2 regions of the Desulfotomaculum sp. 1211_IL3151 genome follow, and region 2 is predicted to be linked to the other one. Evidence: riboswitches for the same ligand, from Rfam matches in the RefSeq annotation. Region 2 holds a riboswitch; the other holds the start of a gene.

Region 1 (6,132 bases), on a different contig from region 2:
CAAAAAAGACCTTAACCTGGACTTAACTTCAATTAAGCCCCTGGTTAATTTTGAAATTAAAACCCGGCCGGAAAGTGTGCCCACCACCACCAAAGTGGATTTAGTGAAAAGGGTGGAAAGGGCCGCCAGGGCTGTGGATAAGGATAAGATTAAGCAGGTTATCGTTGGCTACGGCGATACCGTACAAAAGGTAACCATTGCCAACACCGAGGGGACCTTTGTGGAGGATGAAAGAATCCGTACCAGGCTAGTTGTCAATGTGGTTGCTTCAGAGAATAATGTCATCCAGACAGGCTATGATGCCATCGGCAGTCATGCTGGTTTTGAATTGTTTGAGCAGTATAACCCCGAGGAATTTGCCCAGATTGCCGCCCAGCGTGCAGTGAATATGCTTGAGGCAGTACCGGCACCCTCCGGTAAAATGCCTGTGGTAATGGCCGGGGAAGCTGGCGGCACCATGGTTCACGAAGCCTGTGGTCACGGCCTGGAAGCAGATTTGGAGCAAAGGGAACTGTCTGTTTACACCAACAAAAAAGGCCAACAGGTGGCCAATGAATTGGTTACAGTGGTGGATGATGCCACCATAACCAACCGTTACGGTTCCTACCGCTTTGATGATGAAGGGGTGCCCTCCCAGAAAGTTACACTGATTGAAAAGGGCATCCTGACCGATTACCTTTACGATCACCTGACAGCCGCCAAAGAAGGCCGGGAATCCAACGGCCATGGCCGCCGGGAATCCTATCAACACAAACCCATTCCCCGCATGGGCAATACCTACATTGCCCCGGGCAAAGAGGACCCGGAAAAAATTATCAAAGATTACAAAAGCGGTCTGCTGGTCAAAAAAATGGGCGGTGGTCAGGTCAATACCACCACCGGGGATTTTGTCTTTGATGTGGCAGAGGGTTATTTAATTAAAGATGGAGAAATCGGCCAAATGGTGCGGGGAGCAACCCTCACTGGCAACGGCCCGGAAGTTCTGCGCATGGTAGAAAGGGTTGGTTCCGATCTGGGCTTCACCATTGGCACCTGCGGCAAAGACGGCCAAGGGGCCCCTGTATCTGACGCCCAACCAACCATGGCCATTAAGGAACTGGTGGTAGGCGGCACAGCCCACAGTGATGAGGATAATAAACTTAGCCGCAAACTGGATGAAGGCTTTGGGAAGATCAGAAGAATATAGAATCGTTAAGGACGGCTCAGGCCGTCCTTAAAAGTTTACGTATCATGGTGTTATGATTTCAAATATTTTAGTTAATTCAAGCTGAAGGCCAGGAAAAAGAGTGGAAGTTAAAAGGGTTTCCTCACTAAAGACGCCAGCTTTTTGTAAATCACTGTCACCCTGAGTAAAGGTTTCAATGAGTCGGTTATCAGGGTCAACAATCCAATATTCTCTAACACCATGGGCAAAATAAAGCCTTCTTTTATCGAAGCGGTCACGCTTAATGGTTGAGGGGGAGAGTACCTCTACGACTAAATCAGGTGCACCTTGAATATTTAGTTTTTTAATAATAGAAAGCCGTTCTTTCGTAATATAGAGGATATCCGGTTGAAGTATATTGTGATTGTCAAATACCACATCTGTGGGAGCAGTAAAAACTTCCCCAATGCCATTTTCATAGACAAAACTATTTAAAATAGTGTACAGTCGTCCTACCACCCTTTGATGATTCACACTTGGCGAAGGTACCACAAATAACTCCCCTTCCAAAAGTTCATACTGTTCTTGACCATTTAATCCCATGTAATCTTCATAGGTATACAGCTTCTGGCTGACCTTCCTCATCTCGTTCACCTGCCTTAAAATTTAAGACCTAATATGCTTTGCAATATTTTAACACACCAATTCTATTTTACAAATAATTGGAAAAGCATCAACTAGCTAATTTTTTTATTTATAAGCATTCTAAAAAGGATATTGTTGACAAAAAGAGAATAATTATAAAACACATTAGATCTTTGTAGTATATTAAATAATAGGGGCATACTTCGCGAAAGTGAAGGACGCAAAGCTTCGGGCCTAAAGACCCAGTCCATGGCAGCCGGGTTGCCTTAGGATATTTAACGAAACCTAAGTTTTATTACTGGTGGTTTCGTTTTTTGCGTTAATAAAAAGGAAACAGGAGAGGTCTATGAAGTTTACGCGGGGTTTTTTAGGAACATGGTTAGTTAATGAGGGTATTATCACACAGAAACAGTTGGAGGATGCCCTGGAGTATCAAAGGCAAAACCCAGAACAGACCGGAGTGTTAGGTAAGGCCTTAGTACATCTAGGTTATTGCTCCGAGGATGATATAGCAAGGATTATCGCCAAGCAGGCAGGGGTTCCCTTTGTCTCTTTGGAGAAATACAACATCGACCCGGCAGCGATTACGACCGTTTCAGTTGATGCGATGAAACGCTACCGAGCATTTCCCATTGGCTTTAATAATGGCAAACTGTTGGTGGCCATGCAAAAACCCACGGATATTGTTGCCATTGATAATATACGTTCCTTAACAGGCCTAGAGGTTATGCCCGTGTTTTCTCCGGATAGTGAACTGGACGTGGCCATTGAAAAATACAGCCGGGAAGCCCTGGGATTTAATAAGGTAGAAGAAGAAACACCACAGGTTGAAGAACTTACAGAAAACATAGATGACGACCAAAAACCAGCTGTGCAGTTGGCTAACCTGATTTTATCCCAGGCCGTGGCCGCTAAGGCCAGTGATGTCCATATTGAGAGATATGAAAAACGTATGAGGGTGCGATTTAGAATTGATGGTGTATTGCATGATATCATGGAACCGCCGGTAAAGATGCATGCCACCCTGGTATCCCGCCTTAAAGTAATGGCCAATCTGGATATAGCCGATCGCAGGGTACCCCAGGACGGACGGATGTCCCTTAGAATTGAAGGAAGACCCATTGATATTCGTATGGCTACCTTACCAACTGGTTATGGTGAAAGGTTAACCATGCGCCTGTTGGATGGTTCAGCTAGGGTGATTAGTCTGGAAGAACTTGGTGTAGCAACAAAAATACTTGAAAAATACCGTGATCTTCTAAAATTGCCCTATGGTTTCATTTTAGTAACAGGCCCCACCGGCAGCGGCAAAAGCACCACCCTATATGCCAGTCTCAACTCCCTTGATCGGGTTAGTAAAAATGTCATTACCATTGAAGATCCTGTGGAATATCGAATGGAGGGGGTTAATCAAATTCAAATTAATCCCCAGGCAGGGCTTACCTTTGCCTCGGGTCTTCGCTCTATCCTGAGAAATGACCCGGATATTATTATGGTGGGTGAGATTCGCGATCATGAAACTGCCAAAATTGCCATTGAATCAGCCATGACTGGCCATATGGTTCTGGCCACCTTACATACCAATGATGCCCCCGGTGCCATCACCCGATTAACTGAAATGGGCGTTGAACCTTTTCTGATTGCTTCATCCCTCGTATGTGTTTTAGCCCAGCGTTTGGCCAGGGTGCTTTGTCCCCATTGTAAAGAAAAGATTCAGTTACCCAGGGAAGATTTGGCCAAGATTCCTGATTTCCCCTTTGAGGCTGGCGAAGATCGGGTTACCTTATATAAGCCAAAGGGCTGTATGAGGTGCAGCAACACTGGCTTCCGTGGCAGGGTAGGTATCTACGAACTATTATTTGTTACCGAGAAAATTCAACGCCTGGCCCTGGCCAAGGCCTCAGCCAAAGAAATAACCAAGGCTGCTCTGGCAGAGGGTATGGTTGTTTTGAGACAAGATGGTTTGTTAAAGGTAAAACAAGGTATTACTTCTTTGGAAGAAGTATTAAGGGTGGTCGTATAGATGGAAAACAGAAAAGTACCGGATATTAATGAAATATTAATACGTACCGTAGGGATGAATGGTTCGGACCTGCACTTAAACGTGGGAACCCAGCCGGCAGTTCGTGTTTACGGTGAACTGGTACGGATGGAAGATGTACCCAAACTGATGCCAAAGGATATCGAAAATATTATTTACCCTATTCTCCAACCCCATCACCGGGAACAATTGGGGAAGGACTGGGAATTGGATTTTTCTTACTCTATTCCGGGCATTAGCCGTTTCCGTGGCAATATCATGTGGCAAAGAGGAACCCTGGCTGTTAACTTCCGGGTGGTAGCCATTAATATCCCCAAGCTTGATGATTTAGGTTTGCCGCCAACGGTTAAGGAATTCTCCCGGCTGCCCAGGGGGCTAGTGCTGGTAACCGGGCCCACTGGCAGTGGTAAATCCACTACCCTGGCCTCAATTATTGATTTAATCAACGAGGAAAGAAGCTTAAATATTGTAACCATCGAAAATCCCATTGAATTTTTGCATAGTCATAAAAAATCCATTGTTAAGCAGCGGGAGGTGGGCATTGATACCCATTCCTTTGGTAATGCCCTAAGACATGTGCTGCGCCATGATCCGGATGTTATTTTAGTGGGAGAAATGCGTGATCTGGAAAGTATCTCCATTGCCCTTACCGCTGCAGAAACAGGACACCTGGTATTTTCAACCCTGCATACCCAAACAGCCACCCTGGCTGTAAATCGTATTGTCGATGTGTTTTCTGACAGCATGCGCAGCCAAATCAGACAGCAGTTGGCAGATTCCTTGCAGGCGGTCGTTGCCCAGCAACTAATGCCTAGGACAGACGGTAAAGGAAGAACCATCGCAGTGGAACTTTTACTGACCAACCCCGCCGTCAGAAATTTAATTCGCGAAGGGAAGGAACACCAACTTTACACGGTCATGCAAACCTCTCGCAACAGCGGTATGCAGACCATGGATCAAGCCCTGGCCAACCTTTGCCTAACAGGAAAAATTAGCCGCAATATGGCCCTCGAACGCTGTGTTGACAAAATCGAACTAGAACGTGCCCTAAACAGAGGGTTTTAGATTGTTGGCAGAAAGCAGAAAACCTAGGTGCCAGGCCTTTGCAGCAGAAAAAACCTTCAAATCAAGCTAACCATACAAGCGGGCAAGGGCCTGGCACCGTCGAACAAAGTTTCCAACCAAAAACAAAGCAGGTGGAAAAATGCCTTTATATTCCTACGAAGCAATGGATAAACTTGGCAACCTAATTGAAGGAAAATTAGAGGCAGAGGACCAATGGTCTGTGGCTTCCCGTCTCAATAAGATGGGTTACACACCCTTGGAAGTGGAAGAACTAAGGGAGTCAGCTCTGAAAACCTCCTTTGGCAGGCGTAAAGTTAAAATCGGTGAACTAGCCTTTTTCAGCCGCCAACTGTCAGCCATGCTTTCGGCAGGCATTCCTTTAACCCGTTGCCTTTATACCCTCAGCGAGCAAAGCAGCAACCCTTTGCTGGCCAATTGTGCCGGTGAAGTGGCTGCTAAGGTGGAGAGCGGTATTAGTTTTTCCGAGGCCTTAAGTTCACATAAAAATATTTTTTCCGACATGTACATTGAAATGGTCAAAGCCGGGGAACTGAGTGGGTCCCTAAACGAGATTTTAACCAGGCTATCCCTCCAACTGGAGAAGGATAAGCTGCTCAAAGATAGTTTAAAGGCTGCTACTTTTTACCCTTCTGTGGTTCTAACCTTCGCAGCTCTAGTAATTATTGCCATGATGTTTTTTGTGGTGCCAATTTTTATTGGTATGTTCCCCCCGGGTATGGAATTACCCCTGCCCACTAAAATTGTGGTGGCATTCAGTGATTCCCTGCGGAGCTACTGGTATCTTCATGCCTTGGGTTTTGTCCTGACCATTCTGGGAATTAAAATCTATTTGGGCAGTGAATTAGGCCGTAAAACCTGGGATGAAATTAAATTTCGACTGCCCATTTTCGGAGAACTTTTTAAAAAGGCCACCATTGCCCGCTTCTGTCGCATGTTGGCGACACTGCTTGGTGGCGGTATCCCGGTTTTGCAGGCCCTGGAATCCGCCGGGCCATCCTCCGGCAGCAGGCAGGTAACAGAGGCCATCCGCTTGACAGGCACCCGAATTCAAGAAGGGCAGAGCATTGCCACACCATTGAAGGAAAGCAAATTCTTTCCCCCCATGGTCATAAATATGATTGCAGTGGGTGAGGAAACGGGTCAACTGTCTGCCCTGCTGGGCAGAGTGGCTGATTTCTACGAAGAAGAAGTGGCCACCATGACCAAAGGCCTCTCC
Region 2 (6,132 bases):
ACCTGTGGTTTTAGGGCTTCTAGGCCACCTTTGCGGTAGTTGGCTACATAACGTTCAAGAGTTCGCTCTCCTATTGTTATGAGTTGTTGATTCTCCCCCACATGTAGCATGGAAGCCATGTCCCGAATCATTGCGGTTTTTACTCCCCTGGGCAATTCTTTGGTCACTATTTTGCATATCTATATAGCCATGCCAATAGTTCTTTGACTACTTCAGTTGCTACTGTTGTGGATAAGGGTAGTAATTCACAGGCTAAGTATTTTATTAGTTTGAGATAACCCGGGAGCTATGAAAAGAGCCTGATTTAACGCCCTTTTTATCCACCGGCTGATAGAGCGTGGGTCATAACCAATTTCTTCAGCTATTTCCTTGACTGGTTTTCCCTCTAAGTTTTCAACCAATACCCGTTCATGGGTATCTATTAACTCTGGTTGGTAGGGCAGGATAAACTCCGGCCAGATACTGATAGTTTCCTTACAATCCAGGCAATACAACCGAAACATGGGTATTGGCACCTTGTTTACATGATCTAGGATTACAAATCTCCACCAACAAGTATGCCAGTGTAGTTTGTGGTCAGGATCACGTAAACATTGGATTTCTTTTGGCAAAAAACCTTTGGGTTTTCTAAATAACTGTTGATATCTGAACAATAAATTGGTATTCTCATTTTAAGTTGTGGCTTTTAGCCATGATGGGTTGTGGTATAGGGGGGGGTGAGCCGCCAAACTCTTTTAACCCCTTATGCCGATCATGACACCAAAAGCCGCCTCCTGCTTAAATTTTGAAGCATGAGACGGCTTTTCCGCATTTGTTGTCGTTTTTCCTGCCTATTATATATTTTTTATCCCTGCCACTGGCAATAGTTTCTTCACTGCCATTCTGCGCGGGTGGTAACAAGAAAGAAGGATAGTGAATTATTATGGTGACAGTATTTATATGTGATGACGATCAGGAAGCACTTGATAGATACGCCCGGTTGATTAACATAATATCGAAGAAAAATAAGATAGCGGTCTCAATTTCATCTTTCAACAGCGGAGAAGGATTGCTGTTTCATCTTTCCGATTCCCCGGATCAGGCAGATATCATTTATCTCGACGTTCTGATGGGCAAGCTTAATGGGATGGACACCGCAAAGAAGCTCAGGGAAATCGAATGCAAGTCTGAAATTATTTTTCTTACTACCAGCGAGGACTACGTTTACGATGCATTTGACACCGCGCCTGTTCAATATCTTTTAAAAACAGCAACCTCTACAGAAAAATTTGAACAAGTATTTCTCCGGGCTGTGGCGTTGGTTCAAAAAAAAGCGACGGACATGTTTATCATTGAATCGGGCAATATTCAAAAAGTAATCCCGACCAAGGATATTTCATATTTAGAAATTTGGAAACGTGTCGTCACGATCCATTACAATGAAACGGAGACAGTCGATTTCTATTCAACAATGGAAGAACTAGAGAGCCGGTTGCTGGACAAAGGGTTTGTCCGTATTCACCGCTCGTATATCGTATCCTTGTCCTATATTTCAAAGTTTCAGAAGAATAACCTTTTTCTGAAGACGGGCGAGAACATTCCCATTGGTGTGACTTACATGAAGGAAGTTCGGCAAGCATTCTCCGATTATATCAAGCGTGCCAATATCCATGGCCATTGAAGATAAAGGGGGAGAAAAAGCATGCAACTGTTAGGGTTTGTTTCACTGATTATCTATGATATTTTTATCCTTTACTATTTCAGAATGATGTTTCCGGAAAAAAGAAGCCATTGGTTTTATTATGCAGGCGCAGCAGTTGTCATCAATATGGGTGTTACCATACCATCCTATTTATTCCTGGATCACCGATTCGCAGTATTTCTCATGATGGGCTCTATGATGCTGGCCTTTCAACTGCTATTTCACGGGAATAGGATACAAATCCTTTATGCGGGCAGTATCTATATATTTTCACTATACAGTAGTAAAGGAATCATATTTTCGATTTATTCGATGGTTCTGCACAGTAGTATCAAAGATGTTCTCCAACATGAACTCTATTATGAAACGATATTCGCGCTTGCTGTGCTCCTTTCCATCCTGACTAGCCTGTTTATCCGTAAGGTGGTCCTTCCGGACGAAAAAGCCAGGCACTTGCTTCATAACAGAGGACAGCTTAGGTTTGTTGTTATTTACCTGATTTTCGAATTGGTATTCTTGATGTTGATAAACGATGGGCGATATCACGATGAGATCAGCCAGTCCTGGCTTTCTTCCTTATATTTGGGAGCTTGCGTCATCGGTAAATTGTGGCTGATGTTTGTTTTCAATCATACATCCAAGGCAACTGAATCGCTTGAGTATGAGCTGCATACCCGTAAATTACAGGAGCAGTTGTCCCGTCAAATGCGGCACTATCAGTCTTATCAAAAGTATACGGAGAGCTTTCGAGTATTCCGGCACGATTATGTGAAGCTGATGACTTCAGTCAAAATCCTGATGCGCAATCAGGATTTTGAAAAGGCCGCAAGAATGCTGGACGAAATTCATGATACCATGCAGCGTGATGTACTGGTTCATAAAACTTATTCCGACAATATTATTTTGGACGCTATATTGCAGGATGAAGCCAACAGTTGTGAAGAAAAAGGCATCCGCTTTTCGGCGGTCACACATCTCCCTGAAAACATCATGAAAGAGTTGGATATTGTCCGTGTTTTCTCAAACATAATTGACAATGCCATCGACGCCTGTAATAAGCTATCCGGCCCGGATCGGTACATTGAGATTACCAGCGATGCAAACGAGGATTGGATAACCATTGAGGTTTCCAATTCGTTTAACGGTGATCTTAACATGGTGAACGACATGCCGGAAACTACCAAGGAAGACAAGGATTTTCATGGTCTTGGTTTACGGATCGTAACTGAGACGATTGAAGGTCTCGGTGGCCTGGTATTCATTGAGCCAGACCAGATAAAGAAAATCTTCCGGATAAGGCTCTGTATCCCTAAAGCTTCATCGTAGCGTCACCATGTTCAGGACACGAAATAAGAAATTGCAGACCAATTGGACATGGAGAAAAAACGCCGTTCCTTCCAGGATGTTTCCATGACCTAGTAAGGATGTGGTGAACAAGAGTGGCATACGCGCTAAAGAATCTTGCATATTGCTCTTAACGGCGAAACCGTCGAAATAGGATACTCCAAAGGATGTCAACGTGGAAAGATGGACCAGCAACGCCAGGAATCCCATCGCAACATCGTAAAAGCCTACAAATCCAGTCAGAACCATCATTACAAATCTCAGAATAGAGCTGGAGTCATTTTGACTTGGTACCAGAAAGTCGGCCACCGCTGTCTAGCGAGGTGATCACCATGGAAGCGCTGACCAGACCGGCTGCTACGGCCGCATCACCCATAATAAGCGCGCCTACGATGCTGATGGCCTGACCGACTGGGTGAGGCAGCCGGATTCCGGCCTCGCGCAAAAATTCAAATGCAAATACCATGATCAGTGCCTCTATTAAAGCCGGAAATGGCGTTCCCTTGCGCGCGTTTGCAATCGTAAACAGTAGCGTAGTAGGGATCAGTTCTTAATGGAATGCGGTCAACGAAATATATGTGGATGGAGCGAACACCGTTATAAAAGATGCAATGAAACGCAATATCCATGTCACGCTGGCGTACAGTGGGCGGGCATAGTAATCTTCGGCAGTCTGGAAGCTTTCGATAAACAGCATCAGCGCACTTAGCACAAAGGGGGTCCCATCGACCACGATGGCGATCCGCGACCACATCGGGTTTCTCGCTGTAGCCTACGGTAGCAAACGGCGAAAAAGGCGCATCCTCGATATATTCCTCAATATAGCCCGACTCCAAAATAGAGTCCACGTCCAGCTGACTCACGCGATCCTTAACTGTCTTTATTACCTTGAGGTCGGTCACACCGCTTAAGTACATCAGGCACACATCGATCTGGGTCTTGCGGTCAACAGTCATGTGGTCTACACGTAGCTGCTCACTGCGGATTTTTCGCCGGATGGGTGATGTGTTTGTGCGCAGGTTTTCGGTAAACCCCTCGCGCTGGCCCCGCACCACAGTTTCAGACTGGGGTGCGGGGCCAGCGCGTTTTTCCCAGCCCTTGGTGCTGACCACAAGCGCAGAGGTACATCCGTCAATAAGGATCGCTTTGTCACCAGACAGGTAGCTCGCGGTGAGAGTAGTCAGCGACTGGACAGTTCGGATATCACCGGAGCATAGGACCTCCGTTGGAGTGCCTCCAGCAATTCCTGTCTAGCCAGAGGCTGTTCATTCCCCGGCTGTCAGCTCATCACCGGGCGCAGAATAGCATTGGTTAAAGTCGGGTTGTCAACCAGGTCATCTATAAACACCAGCGCTCCCGAAAAGGAGTTGTTTGTCCCGAACCGGAATGGGTGCATCTTTAAATTGTTGCTGTCGCCCAACATGATTTTTAATCTATCCAGGTTATCCTGGAGCTTTTCTTTAATTTTGCTTTCCTGTTCATCGCTGTTTTTCGATGGCTCATCACCCTTTGAGTGTACGGAATTGCTTAAGTATCGCATTTTTCGCTTAAAAAATCCAAAAACAATCGAGGTCATATCCTTTCAATGGAGATTTCCTTTTATATAATTATTGGCATAATTTTCTTCTTTTTTATGTAAAAGTCGTTCAATCCCAACCTTAATTGGGAACAAAAAAATACCAATTGGGTACAAAGGAACCAAAGGAACGGTATCCAGGTAAGCGAATGTTCAGTTTTGGTTTTTCCTAAGAATAAAAAGAGCATGTTGCAGTCAAGCGGCACTCTTTATTTGGGGCAAAAAGCCTTGATGCTTTATCAAATTCGGCGGCCAGGCTGCCATTCCTCTGGTTGGAGGATTAGGCCCTCTTGCTTTGCGTCCCGGTGTTTCCGCCGGTTTGCTAGTATTGTGATAAGTCACTTTTCTGTCTTTCAGTAAACTATGATGCTGTACATTAACCATCATGAGGTTTACCTTTTGCTTTTTTCTGCTTTTTTTGGTTTTTGCATTGATACATCTTTTTGTCAGCCAAGTCCAGCAGGTCGGCAACCCTATAGGCAGGTCTTGGATTATTAGAAAAAGGAGTTACTCCATGACTGAAGGACAACGTGTAGGGCTTGGGATTTTTACGATCCAGATTGTTCAATTTCTCGTACATCCTTGTAATAATTGTTTCTGCGACCTCTTCTGTACAGTCCTTAAAGATAATCAAGAATTCATCACCGCCATACCTGCAGACCATATCCGAACTGCGGATGGAAGAGAGAAGCACCTTGGCAATAGTCTTGATCGTATAATCCCCTTCGCTGTGACCGTAATTATCGTTTATGGTTTTCAAACCATCAATATCAACAAAGGCAATACAGTAAGTTTTCGAAGAATCAGAGCGGGCCAGTATCTTTTCCAGCTCTCGCAGTCCCGTTTTACGGTTATAGGTGCCGGTCATCTCATCCACCGTTGCCGATATCTTTAATTGATATTTGTTGATTTTCCATTCGCTAATGTCTTCAATCGTATTGAAGTAAAATACCTGCCCGGTAGGGAGTAAAAAGCAGTTGGATGTGACCCAGTACCATGTGTTGTTGCGTTCTTCATAAACCTCTCGGGAAACCGGAAATGTATTTTCTTCTTTGCTTATCGTAATGTTCTTTGCGATAAGGCCGAGCATATCGCTCTTGGTTTGCCCTGAAATATCGTCTATATCACCAAACAGTTCTTTTGCCGAATGGTTAGCGTAAACTACATGTCCGCTGCCATCCACCTCCAATACTGAGACATGGAGTAAATCAAGTGTCTTTAAAATCTGATGGTAACGCCAGCTGTTAAAGGGTACGGGTATATTCGAATTACCGATGCTGCCTGCCTCCCGTGTGGAGGCCGCCATCACCTGATCGACCAACTCGTTAAATATATCAAACAGTTCGCCGGGACCATCCAGTTTACCGACAATATATCCTGATCGTAATTGCCGTAAGCCCCATATCAACGTAGACAGTTGAGAGTGGAGCTCCTTCAGAGGGCTGGCCATATAGTTATGCCGGGGGGGATGGGGACCGTCCAGCTTACCCTGCGAGAGGTCCAGTGCCAGACGGTTCATTTCATTTAAGTT

What was found. Region 2 has a riboswitch for cyclic di-GMP ahead of V6C11_RS15925 (hypothetical protein). Riboswitches for the same ligand answer to the same signal wherever they lie in the genome.
Region 1: it holds a riboswitch for cyclic di-GMP, as region 2 does, so the genes downstream of both, V6C11_RS11305 (GspE/PulE family protein) here and V6C11_RS15925 (hypothetical protein) in region 2, are expected to answer to the same signal.

The regions. Positions count from the first base shown of each region.
Region 1 is NZ_JBAIYV010000041.1:89,120-95,251, forward strand. It holds gene V6C11_RS11295 (TldD/PmbA family protein) at 1-1,186, shown strand, start outside; gene V6C11_RS11300 (Uma2 family endonuclease) at 1,229-1,789, opposite strand; cyclic di-GMP riboswitch class I at 1,975-2,058, shown strand; gene V6C11_RS11305 (GspE/PulE family protein) at 2,136-3,812, shown strand; gene V6C11_RS11310 (type IV pilus twitching motility protein PilT) at 3,813-4,895, shown strand; gene V6C11_RS11315 (type II secretion system F family protein) at 5,035-6,132, shown strand, end outside.
Region 2 is NZ_JBAIYV010000057.1:12,628-18,759, forward strand. It holds gene V6C11_RS15900 (AAA family ATPase) at 1-131, opposite strand, end outside; gene V6C11_RS15905 (helix-turn-helix domain-containing protein) at 246-503, opposite strand; gene V6C11_RS15910 (LytR/AlgR family response regulator transcription factor) at 923-1,660, shown strand; gene V6C11_RS15915 (sensor histidine kinase) at 1,682-3,007, shown strand; gene V6C11_RS18740 (spore germination protein) at 2,999-3,334, opposite strand; gene V6C11_RS18745 (spore germination protein) at 3,303-3,572, opposite strand; gene V6C11_RS15920 (spore germination protein) at 3,475-4,269, opposite strand; gene V6C11_RS15925 (hypothetical protein) at 4,305-4,565, opposite strand; cyclic di-GMP riboswitch class I at 4,846-4,935, opposite strand; gene V6C11_RS15930 (sensor domain-containing diguanylate cyclase) at 4,978-6,132, opposite strand, start outside.